2 regions of the Mesorhizobium sp. INR15 genome follow, and region 1 is predicted to be linked to the other one. Evidence: riboswitches for the same ligand, from Rfam matches in the RefSeq annotation. Region 1 holds a riboswitch; the other holds the start of a gene.
What was found. A riboswitch is a leader RNA that binds a small molecule or an ion and turns the genes downstream of it on or off. The one in region 1 is predicted to bind cobalamin.
Positions count from the first base shown of each region.

Region 2: linked by a shared signal. The riboswitch ahead of bluB (5,6-dimethylbenzimidazole synthase) and the one ahead of GA829_RS02005 (aromatic ring-hydroxylating oxygenase subunit alpha) in region 1 are both predicted to bind cobalamin.

Region 1 is NZ_CP045496.1:437,396-442,914, forward strand. It holds gene GA829_RS01980 (ABC transporter ATP-binding protein) at 1-925, shown strand, start outside; gene GA829_RS01985 (DUF680 domain-containing protein) at 993-1,226, opposite strand; gene GA829_RS01990 (DUF680 domain-containing protein) at 1,293-1,496, opposite strand; gene GA829_RS01995 (DUF680 domain-containing protein) at 1,568-1,771, opposite strand; gene GA829_RS02000 (DUF680 domain-containing protein) at 1,843-2,040, opposite strand; cobalamin riboswitch at 2,550-2,750, shown strand; gene GA829_RS02005 (aromatic ring-hydroxylating oxygenase subunit alpha) at 2,956-4,203, shown strand; gene GA829_RS02010 (FAD-binding oxidoreductase) at 4,333-5,433, shown strand.
Region 2 is NZ_CP045496.1:5,716,710-5,722,228, forward strand. It holds gene GA829_RS27920 (exodeoxyribonuclease VII small subunit) at 59-310, opposite strand; gene GA829_RS27925 (histone deacetylase family protein) at 314-1,240, opposite strand; cobalamin riboswitch at 1,381-1,560, shown strand; gene bluB (5,6-dimethylbenzimidazole synthase) at 1,621-2,355, shown strand; gene GA829_RS27935 (hypothetical protein) at 2,356-3,339, opposite strand; gene GA829_RS27940 (ArsR/SmtB family transcription factor) at 3,513-3,833, shown strand; gene GA829_RS27945 (SRPBCC family protein) at 3,830-4,294, shown strand; gene GA829_RS27950 (GFA family protein) at 4,314-4,730, shown strand; gene GA829_RS27955 (TetR/AcrR family transcriptional regulator) at 4,764-5,366, opposite strand; gene GA829_RS27960 (MFS transporter) at 5,486-5,519, shown strand, end outside.

The sequences.
Region 1 (5,519 bases):
CGGCGAAGTGGTGAATGACGTGCCGCCATCGAAGCGCGGCATCGCCATGGTGTTCCAGTCCTACGCGCTCTATCCGCACATGACGGTCTACGACAACATGGCGTTCTCGATGAAGATCGGCAAAGAGAACAAGGCCGAGATCGACCGGCGGGTGAAGCAGGCGGCGGAAATCCTGCAGCTGACCAAATATCTCGACCGCTTGCCCAAGGCGATGTCTGGCGGCCAGCGTCAGCGCGTCGCCATCGGCCGCGCCATTGTGCGCAACCCCAAGGTGTTTCTGTTCGACGAGCCCTTGTCGAACCTTGACGCGGCACTTCGCGTTGCCACTCGCATCGAGATCGCCAAGCTCAAGGAATCGATGCCCGCCACAACGATGATCTACGTCACCCACGACCAGGTCGAGGCGATGACGCTGGCCGACCGCATCGTCGTCCTCAAGGAGGGTCATATCGAGCAGGTCGGCACGCCGATGGACCTCTACAAGAAGCCTGGCAATCTGTTCGTGGCCCAGTTCATCGGCTCGCCGGCCATGAACATCCTGCCGGGAACTATCGACAAGACCGGCAATCCGACCATCATCAGCCACGTCGGAGGCCGCAAGGCGACCGTTCCGATCGCAACGCCGGCTTCGGCGAAAGGTGCCGCGGTAAGCTTCGGCGTGCGGCCGGAGGATCTGATGATCGCCACTGGCGCCGACTATCTGTTCGAAGGCAAGGTGGATTACGTCGAACAGCTTGGCGAGGTCCAGCTGGTCTACGTCGATATCGGCCGTGCCGATCTGCCGTTGGTGACCAAGCTGCCGGGCAATGTCGAGGTCAAGCGTGGTTCGACATTGCGGCTGAGCGCCAACGCGGAGGACCTGCATATATTCGACGCGGATGGACGTTCGTTCGCGATGTATGAGGCGGAAGCAAAGGCGGCCTGACACAGATCGCAAAAACAAAAACGGCGGGCATGGCCCGCCGTTTTCGTTTTGGAATGGTGTTCAGCGCTTAGCGGCCGAACAGGTTCCGGTCGCTGCCCTGAGGGGCGGACGACTGAATGTCGCCCGACGAATTGAGCAGCTTGTAGACAGGCGACGAGGAGCGGACCGACGCCGTATGCGTGGTGTCGACGTTGACAGTTGCCTGCTTGTTGATGTCGGTCCCGCCAACATTGTCATTGTGGGCATAGGCGCTGCCAGCGGCGATCAGAAGAGCGGCGGCAGTGAGAACAATCTTTTTCATTTTTGATACTCCGGTATGTCTTGATGCCGAAGCAATAGACCAGCCATCGCTTCGGCAATCGGCCTGTTAGCGGCCGAAGAGGTTACGGTCGCTGCCCTGCGGGGCAGGCGTCTGAGTGGCAGCAGCCGACTTGTCGATCGAAGCGGTATAGGAGCTGTCGACCGAAGCAGCAGGCTGGTTGGCGCCATTGGAGCCAAAGTTGTCGCTGCCGGCAAAGGCGCTGCCGGTGATGGCCAGAACGGCGGCGGCGGCAATAAGGAACTTGTTCATTTTAAGTACTCCTGAATTTCTGGATTTTGCCAGGGCGGCGGGTGGGCCCGCCGGCCGCTGGAAATCAACTGTTAGCGGTTGCCGAAGAGGTTGCGATCGCTGCCCTGAACAGGCGTCTGAGCGACCGGCTCCGACTTCTGGACGGACGCCGTGTACGACTTGTCCACGGACACCGCCGGCTGGTTGGCTCCGTTGGAGCCATAGTTGTCGCTTGCTGCGAAAGCGCTGCCGGAAATGGCCAGAACGGCGGCGGCAGCAATGAGGAACTTGTTCATTTTAAGTACTCCTGAATTTCTGAATTTCGCCAGGGCGGCGGGCGAGCCCGCCGTCTGCTGGGGATCGGCTGTTAACGGTTGCCGAAGAGGTTACGGTCGCTACCCTGGGCAGGCGTCTGAGCAGCCGGCTCCGACTTCTGAATAGAAGCGGTGGACGAGCTGTCGACAGCAGTGGCTGCACCGTTGGAACCGTAGTGGTCGCTGCCATTAGCGAAGGCGCTGCCGGAAATGGCCAGAAGGGCGGCGGCAGTGAGGATGATCTTTTTCATTTTTTTGTACTCCAGTATCTTAGTTTTCCGTCCGTCTAGCGGCGTGTCTTGGAAGGAATTCGCGTCGTTCGGACAGCCCCGATGTGGGAGAACCATCCCGCCTTTTCCAATCACGAAGTTGTTCCATTGGGGCGTGATTTTGCTGCTTGAAATTGCGTCACGGGCTTCCCACACGCTAAATTTTCTTCGTATTATCAGACAGTTATGCCCCAATGCCTGGTCCACCCTGCCAAGGACTCATGCGCCGGCGTTCACACCGTCCTGCACGCACTGTCAACAGAAACGAACCGTTCGGTTCGATTTTAGAAGATGCTAATAGTCACTTTTCGAAACTGTTAACCTTTTTTAACCCCATGATGGCTCGGATTTGAAGGAATCACGGCAGGCGGCACCTGTCGGAAAGATGGGGCGTTCGCCGCGCAATCGCCAATCGCACCCTTTCGTGCGCGTGTCGCGCCCACATGGATACGATGTCGCATTCATGCCGATGACGCGCCCGCGATCATGATTAGATGCTCGTCATCTCAGGTGCCGCTTCGTGACGACGAAGTGGAGAATTGGGAAGCCGGTCAAAGTCCGGCGCTGCCCCCGCAACGGTGGTGGAGTTCAAGTCGCAACGGGAGACCACTGGGCGAAAGCCTGGGAAGGTGTCGCGACCGTCCGCAAGGACACTCCAGAGCCCGGAAACCAGCCCGAGATGTTTAGACTCGACTGATCGCGGTGGGCGCTCAAGAGGTGGATAGTGCATGTCCGGCGCACCGCCGGCCTGCGGTCGATCCTCCCTCCATCACCACCAGTTCAGTCATTAGAGCGACGCGTATCCGCTTGGACGCACAACGTACGCTCTAGGTTTTGAACCGGCGCATCGTGCTTTCCGAAAATTTCGGGCCGATGCGATGAATATGAGGACAGGACATGGACGCACGCAACGACATGCTGAGGCTGCTGCAAAGCCGCAAGAGCGGTTTCTCGCTGGAGCAGCCCTTCTACACCGATCCCGACTACTTCAAGCTCGACATGGAGCTGATCTGGTATCGCGACTGGCTGTTCATCGGCCATGATTGCGAATTGCCGAAGCCGGGCAGTTTTGTCACGGCGCAGATCGGCGACTATCCGGTGGTGCTGGTCCGCGACCAGCAAGGCAAGATCAATGCCTTCCACAATTCCTGCCGCCATCGCGGCAGCCGTGTCTGCAACACCGAAAAGGGCACGGCGGCCAAGCTTGTCTGCCCCTATCACCAATGGACCTACGAGCTGGATGGCCGGCTTTTGTTCGCCCGGCAGATGGCCGACGGTTTCGACAAGAGCCAGTTCGGGCTGAAACCCGTCGCTTGCGAGAGCGTCGGCGGCTACATCTTCATCTGCCTGGCCAGGGAGCCGGCGGATTTCGCGCCGATGCGGGCGATGATCGAGCCTTATCTTCTGCCGCATCGCCTACGTGAAGCAAAGGTCGCCTTCGAGAGCACCATTATCGAGAAGGGCAACTGGAAGCTGGTCTGGGAAAACAACCGCGAGTGCTACCACTGCGCGGCCAATCATCCAGAGCTCTGCAAGACCTTCCCGGAAGCGCCGACCGTGACCGGCGTCAATGGCGCCGACAGCGACCCGGAGATGGTCGCGCACTGGGCGAAGTGCGAGGCAGCCGGCCTACCGAGCAAGTTCCGCATTGATCCGGCCGGTCAGTATCGCGCCACCCGTGCGCCGCTGCTTCGCGATGCTGTCAGCTACACGATGACCGGCAAACTGGCGGTGAAGAAGAACCTCTCCGACGCCGTCTCCGCCGACCGGATAGGCACCTTGATGCACTATCACTACCCGACGACCTGGAACCACATCCTTATCGACCACGCGGTGACGTTCCGGGTGCTGCCAATCAGCGCCACTGAAACGGCGGTGACAACGAAGTGGCTGGTGCACAAGGACGCTGTCGAAGGCGTCGACTATACAATCGACGGCCTTACGCATGTGTGGACCGAGACCAACGACCAGGACCGCCGCATCGTCGAGGAAAACGCTTTCGGCATCCTGTCTCCAGCCTATGAGCCTGGCCCCTATTCGGAGCTGCATGAGGGCGGCGTGATCCAGTTCGTCGAATGGTACGCGGGTTTCATGGGCCCACGCCTTGCCGAAGGCGGCCGACCAGCATTGCGTAGCGTTGCCTAGAGCAATTCCAGGAAAAGTGTGTAACGGTTTTCCGTCCGGAATTGCGTAAAAACAATGAGTTAGAGCGGGTCAGCGATTCTATCAAACGCTGAACCGCTCTAGCGTAAAAGGGACAAGAGGATGAATTCAATGACGGATCTTGGCCTCTATCGCCATCTCGACCAGATGGCGCCCTGGAACGACCGGCTCCAGGTGCTGGAAGTGATCGGCGTCAGTGACGAAGCGCCTGACGTCAAGACATTCACCTTCCGCTCCGACAACCAGACCTGGTTCCGCTACCAGCCTGGGCAGTTCGTGACACTGGAATTGCCCACGGCTGACGGGCCGCTGATGCGTACCTACACGCTGTCGTCTTCGCCATCGCGGCCGTTCTCGATCGCGGTGACCGTGAAGGCGCAGGCCGGCAGCATCGGTACACGCTGGATGTTCGACAATCTGGTGCCGGGCGTGCACGTCAAGGCCTATGGCCCGGCCGGTGATTTCTCGCTGCACAGCCACCCGGCGGCCAAATACCTGTTCATCTCCGCCGGGTCCGGTGTAACGCCGATGATGTCTATGCTGCGCTGGCTGAATGATTGCGCACCATGGACCGATGTCGGCTTCGTCAACTGCGCACGGCGGCCCGAAGAGATCATCTTCCGCAAGGAGCTCGAGCTCCTCGGCAGCCGCATGCCGGGCCTTTCCCTCGGCTTCATGATCGAGGAGCGGTCCAGCCGCGAGGGTTGGTTCGGCCATATGGGCCGCATCGACGCGATACGGCTGCCTTTGCTGGCCCCTGATTTTCGCGAACGTGCGATCTTCTGCTGCGGCCCCGATCCTTTCATGCGTGCGGTGCGCGGCATGCTGGAAGCCTCCGGTTTCGACATGGAAAATTACCATCAGGAGAGCTTTGCCGCGCCCGCCGTCGAGGAAATCCCGGCGCCATTCGCATCACCTCCGGAAGGCGGTGCCACGGTTCCCGTCGAAGCCGCGACGCCGGTCCGCTTCTCGCTTTCGGATGTCGACGCCGAATGCGTCGCCGGCCAGACAGTGCTGCAGACAGCGCGCGCCTCTGGCGTGAGAATCCCGGCTGCCTGCGAGTTTGGCCTGTGTGGAACCTGCAAGGTGAAGAAGATCGCCGGCGAAGTCGAGATGAGTCACAATGGCGGCATCCTCGATCACGAAATCGAGGATGGCTTCATCCTCGCCTGTTGCTCAAAGCCGATTTCGGCACTCGAAATCGAGGCGTAGCGGCTGGAGACGCCGCATCCAGCACCCGACTGCCTCCGGATATCGTGCTGTACGCCCGGCTGCCCGCTATCTTGCCAAAACGCCGG
Region 2 (5,519 bases), 1.4 Mb from region 1:
CTATCCTCAATCATGATCTTGTTCAAAAACCGACGCGTGGGAGACGCCGACCCGCCCATCACTCGGCGTCGAGCGGCTCCGTTCCTACCGGCTTGCCGTCGCGCGACAGCCTGATTTTCTCGACCTTATCCTCGGCGGCCTTCAGTAGCCGGTCGCAATGCGCCTTCAGCGCCTCGCCGCGCTCATAGATCTTGATCGACTGGTCCAGTGGCACGTCGCCACGTTCCAGATCATCGACGATCTTCTCCAGCGCGTCGAGCGCCTGCTCGAAGCTCATCCCCTTGACGTCTTCGTTGATCTCACCAGCCATCATTCATCCTTTCATCAGTCGCCCGACATGGGCGGCGACCGAAAATGCCAATCCCTGCAGATCGTACCCGCCCTCGAGCAAGCTCACGAGCCGGTTGCCGCTGTGGCGCGCGGCGCGCTGCATCAGCTGGCCCGTCGCCCAGTCGAAATCATCCTCGGTCAGATTGATCTCGGCCAGCGGATCGCGATGGTGCGCGTCGAAGCCGGCGGAGATGATGATGAGGTCGGGCGCGAAATTGTCGAGCGACGGCAAGACACGCGACAGGAAGGCATCGCGGAACACTTCGCTGCCGGTTTGCGGGGCCATCGGCGCATTGACGATGTTGCCGGCACCGACCTCGCTCTTGGCCCCAGTGCCTGGGTAGAGCGGCATCTGGTGCGTCGAACAATAGAGCACCGACGGATCGTCCCAGAAAATATCCTGGGTGCCGTTGCCGTGATGCACGTCCCAGTCGACGATGGCGACGCGCTCGACGCCGTGCCTCTTCTGCGCATAGCGCGCCGCGATCGCCGCCGTGTTGAAGAAGCAAAAACCCATCGCCGTGGTCTTTTCGGCATGGTGGCCGGGCGGTCGGGCGGCGACGAAGGCATTGTCGGCGCGGCCCTCGAAAACATCATCCACGGCGGCATTGGCGGCGCCGATCGCCGTGACAACAGCTTGCCAGCTTTTCGGACTGGCTGTCGTGTCGGCATCAATGCGGGCAATGCCCTCGTCGGGAATGCCGGCGCGGACGCGCTCAACGAAGTCCGCAGGATGCGCATAAAGGATGGTCGCCTCGTCGCCTGCCGGTGCCTCGACGCGATCAAGCTCGGCAAAGGCCTCGTCGTCGAGCACGCGCTCGATGGCGCGCAGGCGGTCGGGCCGCTCCGGGTGACCGGGCGGTGTGAGGTGCTCCAGAAAGATCGGATGGCTGTAGAGACGAGTGGTCATCGTCCCAATCTAGTGTCCCGAAGGCGCAATGGCCATGTGCGGATGGCTCAATGCCTGGGGAAAATCGCCGCGTTGGGGAAAATCGTGCCTGCGTCCATTGGTGTCGCTAGAGGCATTGGCGTCCTCAATGCTTCGGCGTAAAGTCCCCTCCACTGCCTGGTGCCCGCTGCAAGCGGGAGAATCGGGAACACGGTTGAATTCCGTGGCGTGCCCAACGCTGTAAGGGGGACCGCGCCGGTATATGCCACTGTCGATGACGGGAAGGCACCGGACGCGGGTTGATCCCGAGCCAGAAGACCGGCCTGGCAGGCATCGTCATCCGCATGGTCAGGCGGAAGGCATTGGTAGCTATCGCAAGGGGACACGCGATGCATGGAAGTATGACCGCTAACAATGGCGATGGGTTTGATCAGGTAGCGCGTGACGCGGTCTACCGCGCGATGTTCACCCGCCGTGACGTGCGCAGCCATTTCCTGCCCGACCCGCTCGACGACGATGTCCTGGCGCGGCTGCTGCTCGCCGCCCATCATGCGCCATCGGTCGGCTTCATGCAGCCATGGAACTTCATCGTCATCCGCGACGCCGAACGGCGACGGCACGTGCGCGACCTGTTCCTGGCGGCACGCGAACAGGAACTGCCGGCCATGGAGGCAGATCGACAGGCGCTCTACCGCAAGCTCAAGCTAGAAGGCATTTGCGAAAGCGCGCTCAACATCTGCATCACGTGCGACCGGCAGCGCTCGCACAATTCGCCGCTTGGGCGTTGGCACAATCCGGAGATGGATCTCTACAGCACTGTCTGTGCCGTGCAGAATTTCTGGCTGGCGGCGCGTGCCGAAGGGGTCGGTGTCGGCTGGGTCAGCATCATCGAAGCGCAGGCCCTGAAAAGCCTGCTATCGATACCCGAGCACGTGACGCCGATCGCCTATCTGTGCGTTGGCCGCGTCTCGGAATTCGCGGCCAGGCCTGACCTAGAAACGCATGGCTGGGGCCAGCGCCTGCCGCTGCCCGAACTGATCATGAGCGAGACCTTTTCCGGGCAAGGCGAAGCCCTGCTCAAGACGTCGGTATCGCGGCTCAACGCGGCGAGCGTGGGCCTAGCACCGAAGCCCTGATCATCTGGCGGGGTTAGGCGTGCCCCAGCGCGATCCGCCGAAGGAAGCCAGCGCCTTGTCCTTGAGTTCGCGAAACTTCGACGACGCCTCGGCCAGCCGATTGTCCCATTCCGGATCCGGGACCTGGCCTTCGATCACCTTGAAATAGACCTGCATCAGCGACGCGATGGCGAAGGGTTCGATGAAGGCCGCCTTGAAGGCCCAGGCGAAGACGATGGCGAGCACGAAGGCCCAGCCGGCGAGCTGTCCGGGCATCAGATAGAGAATGGCAGCCGCCGGAGCCAGCATCAGCAGGAAGATGATGAAGGATACGCCCCACATGATGACCGCCAGCCAGATGGCGTTCTTGACCATGGTCTTGCCGTTCTGTGCATAGAGCACGACACCTTGCCGCGCCGTCTCGAAGGGCGACGATGAATTGATGCGGATGTTGTAGCCGAGGATGATCTCATCGACATAGGTCAGCGACAGGCGGATCACCGTGTTGATAAAGCTGACCAGGCCGCTCAAGCCCGGAATGGGCAGGAAGGCGGCGATGCCGCCGATCAGGCCGGTGATGGCGCGGATGGCGCCTTTGACCAGTTGGTCGACAACGAAAAGGATATTGGCCTCGGCAAAGCGCTGGGTGACGACTTCCTTGGCATAGGCGATCTGGCTCTGGCCGTAGGGAATGTCACGACCGTCGATCAGATGCACCATGACCGCGATATGTCCGGCCTTGACGACGTAGAGGATGTATTCGCGGATCCAGTAGACGGCGATCGAGACAATGCCGAAACCGACCACGCCGCCCCACATGGCGAATGATAGCGGTCCATCGGGGTCGGTGGAAATATGGCCGACGCCATAGCCGACGCTGGCGCCCGTACCGGTCGCCATGATGTAGGCCAGCGTAATGCCGAAATAGATGATCATGCGAAAGACGATGAAGGGCCATGTCCGCATCATGATGGACACCGACCTGCCGACCTGGAAATCCCACATGGCCCGACTCTCCCCTCCGAGATGGATGGGAAGGATGACCTCGGGTTCCGGATTGTCAATCTCGTCCCGTGCAACGGGCCTAGAGTTTCCCGTAGTTTGACAGCGCCAGCATCGGCCGCCATTGACATGCAGGCATTTACCTGCATATTAGAAGATACAAGCGAGTGAGAGCGATGGACGCTGACAAGGTTTTCAAGGCGCTGGGCGACCCGACACGCAGAAAGTTGCTCGACCTTCTCTGCGAGAGGAACGGGCAGACGCTCGGCGAGCTTTGCGAGAACCTTGAAATGGCCCGTCAGTCCGCCACCCAGCACATCGGCATATTGGAGGACGCCAATCTCTTGAGCACGGTGCGGCGTGGCCGGGAGAAGCTGCATTTCATCAACCCCGTGCCGCTGCACGAAGTCTATGAGCGGTGGGTGCGCAAATTTGAACGGCAGCGGCTGATGCTGCTGCACGACCTGAAGAACGAAATCGAAGGAGATCAACAATGACCAAGGAAATGACCAGTTTTGTTTACGTAACTTACATCCGCTCGACGCCGGAAAAGGTGTTCGAGGCAATCACCAGACCTGAGGTCGCGCGGCGCTACTGGGGCCACGAGAACGTCTCCGACTGGAAGCCTGGATCGAGTTGGGAACATATCCGCGCCAATGACGAACGGACCGTCGAACTCGTCGGCAAGGTCGTCGAGGTCTCACCGCCGACCCGTCTGGTCATCACCTGGGCAAACGCCTCGCAGGCCGCCGATCCGGACAAATACAGCCGGGTGACGTTCGAAACCGAGGAATACGACAACATGGTCCGCCTGACCGTCACCCATGACGAACTCGAAGCTGGCAGCGGCATGGCGAAAGGCGTCAAGCAGGGATGGCCGGCCGTGCTGTCCAGCCTGAAATCCTTCCTGGAAACCGGCCAAGGTATCGACCTCTCCGCCAAGCCGAAATCCGCCTGATCCAAAGAGGGGAATGACAATGACCAAGCACTATATCGGCGGATGCGCGTGCGGCGCGATCCGTTATGAGACGCGCGGCGAACCCATCTTCGAAAACCACTGCCAATGCCGCGATTGCCAGAAACGCAGCGGTACCGGACACGGGTCCTATCTGACCTTCGCCCGGCGCGCTGACATGACAATTACCGGTGAGGCTAAGACCTGGCGGGTCGCAGGCGACAGCGGCAATGAAAAGGCCCACGCCTTCTGCCCAACCTGTGGGACGCCGGTCTATCTGACATTCGTCGCCATGCCTGATTTGATTGCGATCAACGCGACCAGCCTTGACGAGCCTGACCAATTCAACCCGCAAGTGGTCACATACACCGTCCGCGGCCATGCATGGGACATGATTGATCCAGCGTTGCAGAAATTCGAGCGCATGCCGCAGGGGTAATCCGTCGGCGCCGCCGGCCGTGTCGAGGCGCGCTCAGGCCCTGCCAGCCTGCTTGGTCAGCCCTTCCAGAAGCACATTGAAGGCCTGCACAGCTCTCTTGGACGTGGCGCCGGGATCGTCTGAATTCGCGATCCATTGCGCCGCATGGAGCGACGCGCCACTGATCAGCCGGGCCATGGCTTCGGGGTCGGCGGCGATGATCGTTCCCTCATCGCTCAACCTCTGCAGGCTCTCCGTCATCGAGCCGATACATTCGTTCTGGCTCGGCCATTGGGTTGGATCGCCAAGCACCGACGGACCGTCAAGGAGAACAATGCGCTGGATCTCCGGCTCCAGGGCCATCTCGATATAGGCCGTACATTCATCGACAAAACCTTGCCAGAGACTGCCTGCCCTGCCTGAAACCACCTTCAGCCGGGCGAACATCTCGGCGTCGATTTCACGAATGACCGCCTGCAATAGGCCCTTCTTGTCGCCGAAATGATGATAAAGCGCGCCGCGTGTCAGCCCGGCAGAGGCGGTGAAATCGTCCATCGACGCCTCCGCGTAGCCGACTGTGCCGAAGGCGTGGCGCCCTGCTGCAAGCAGCTTGGCGCGGGTCTCGGCGATCATTTCGATGCGCGGCTTGTGCGCCATGTTTTTCCCTTCACATACGTCTCGTATATTAATTTACATACGCTACGTATGCAATTATCTCTATTCACATACGGCACGTATATAAGTGGCTTTCCCGTATAAATCCAGGAGCGCGTTCGATGACCAATCCCTATAACGAAATTTTCAAGGCAA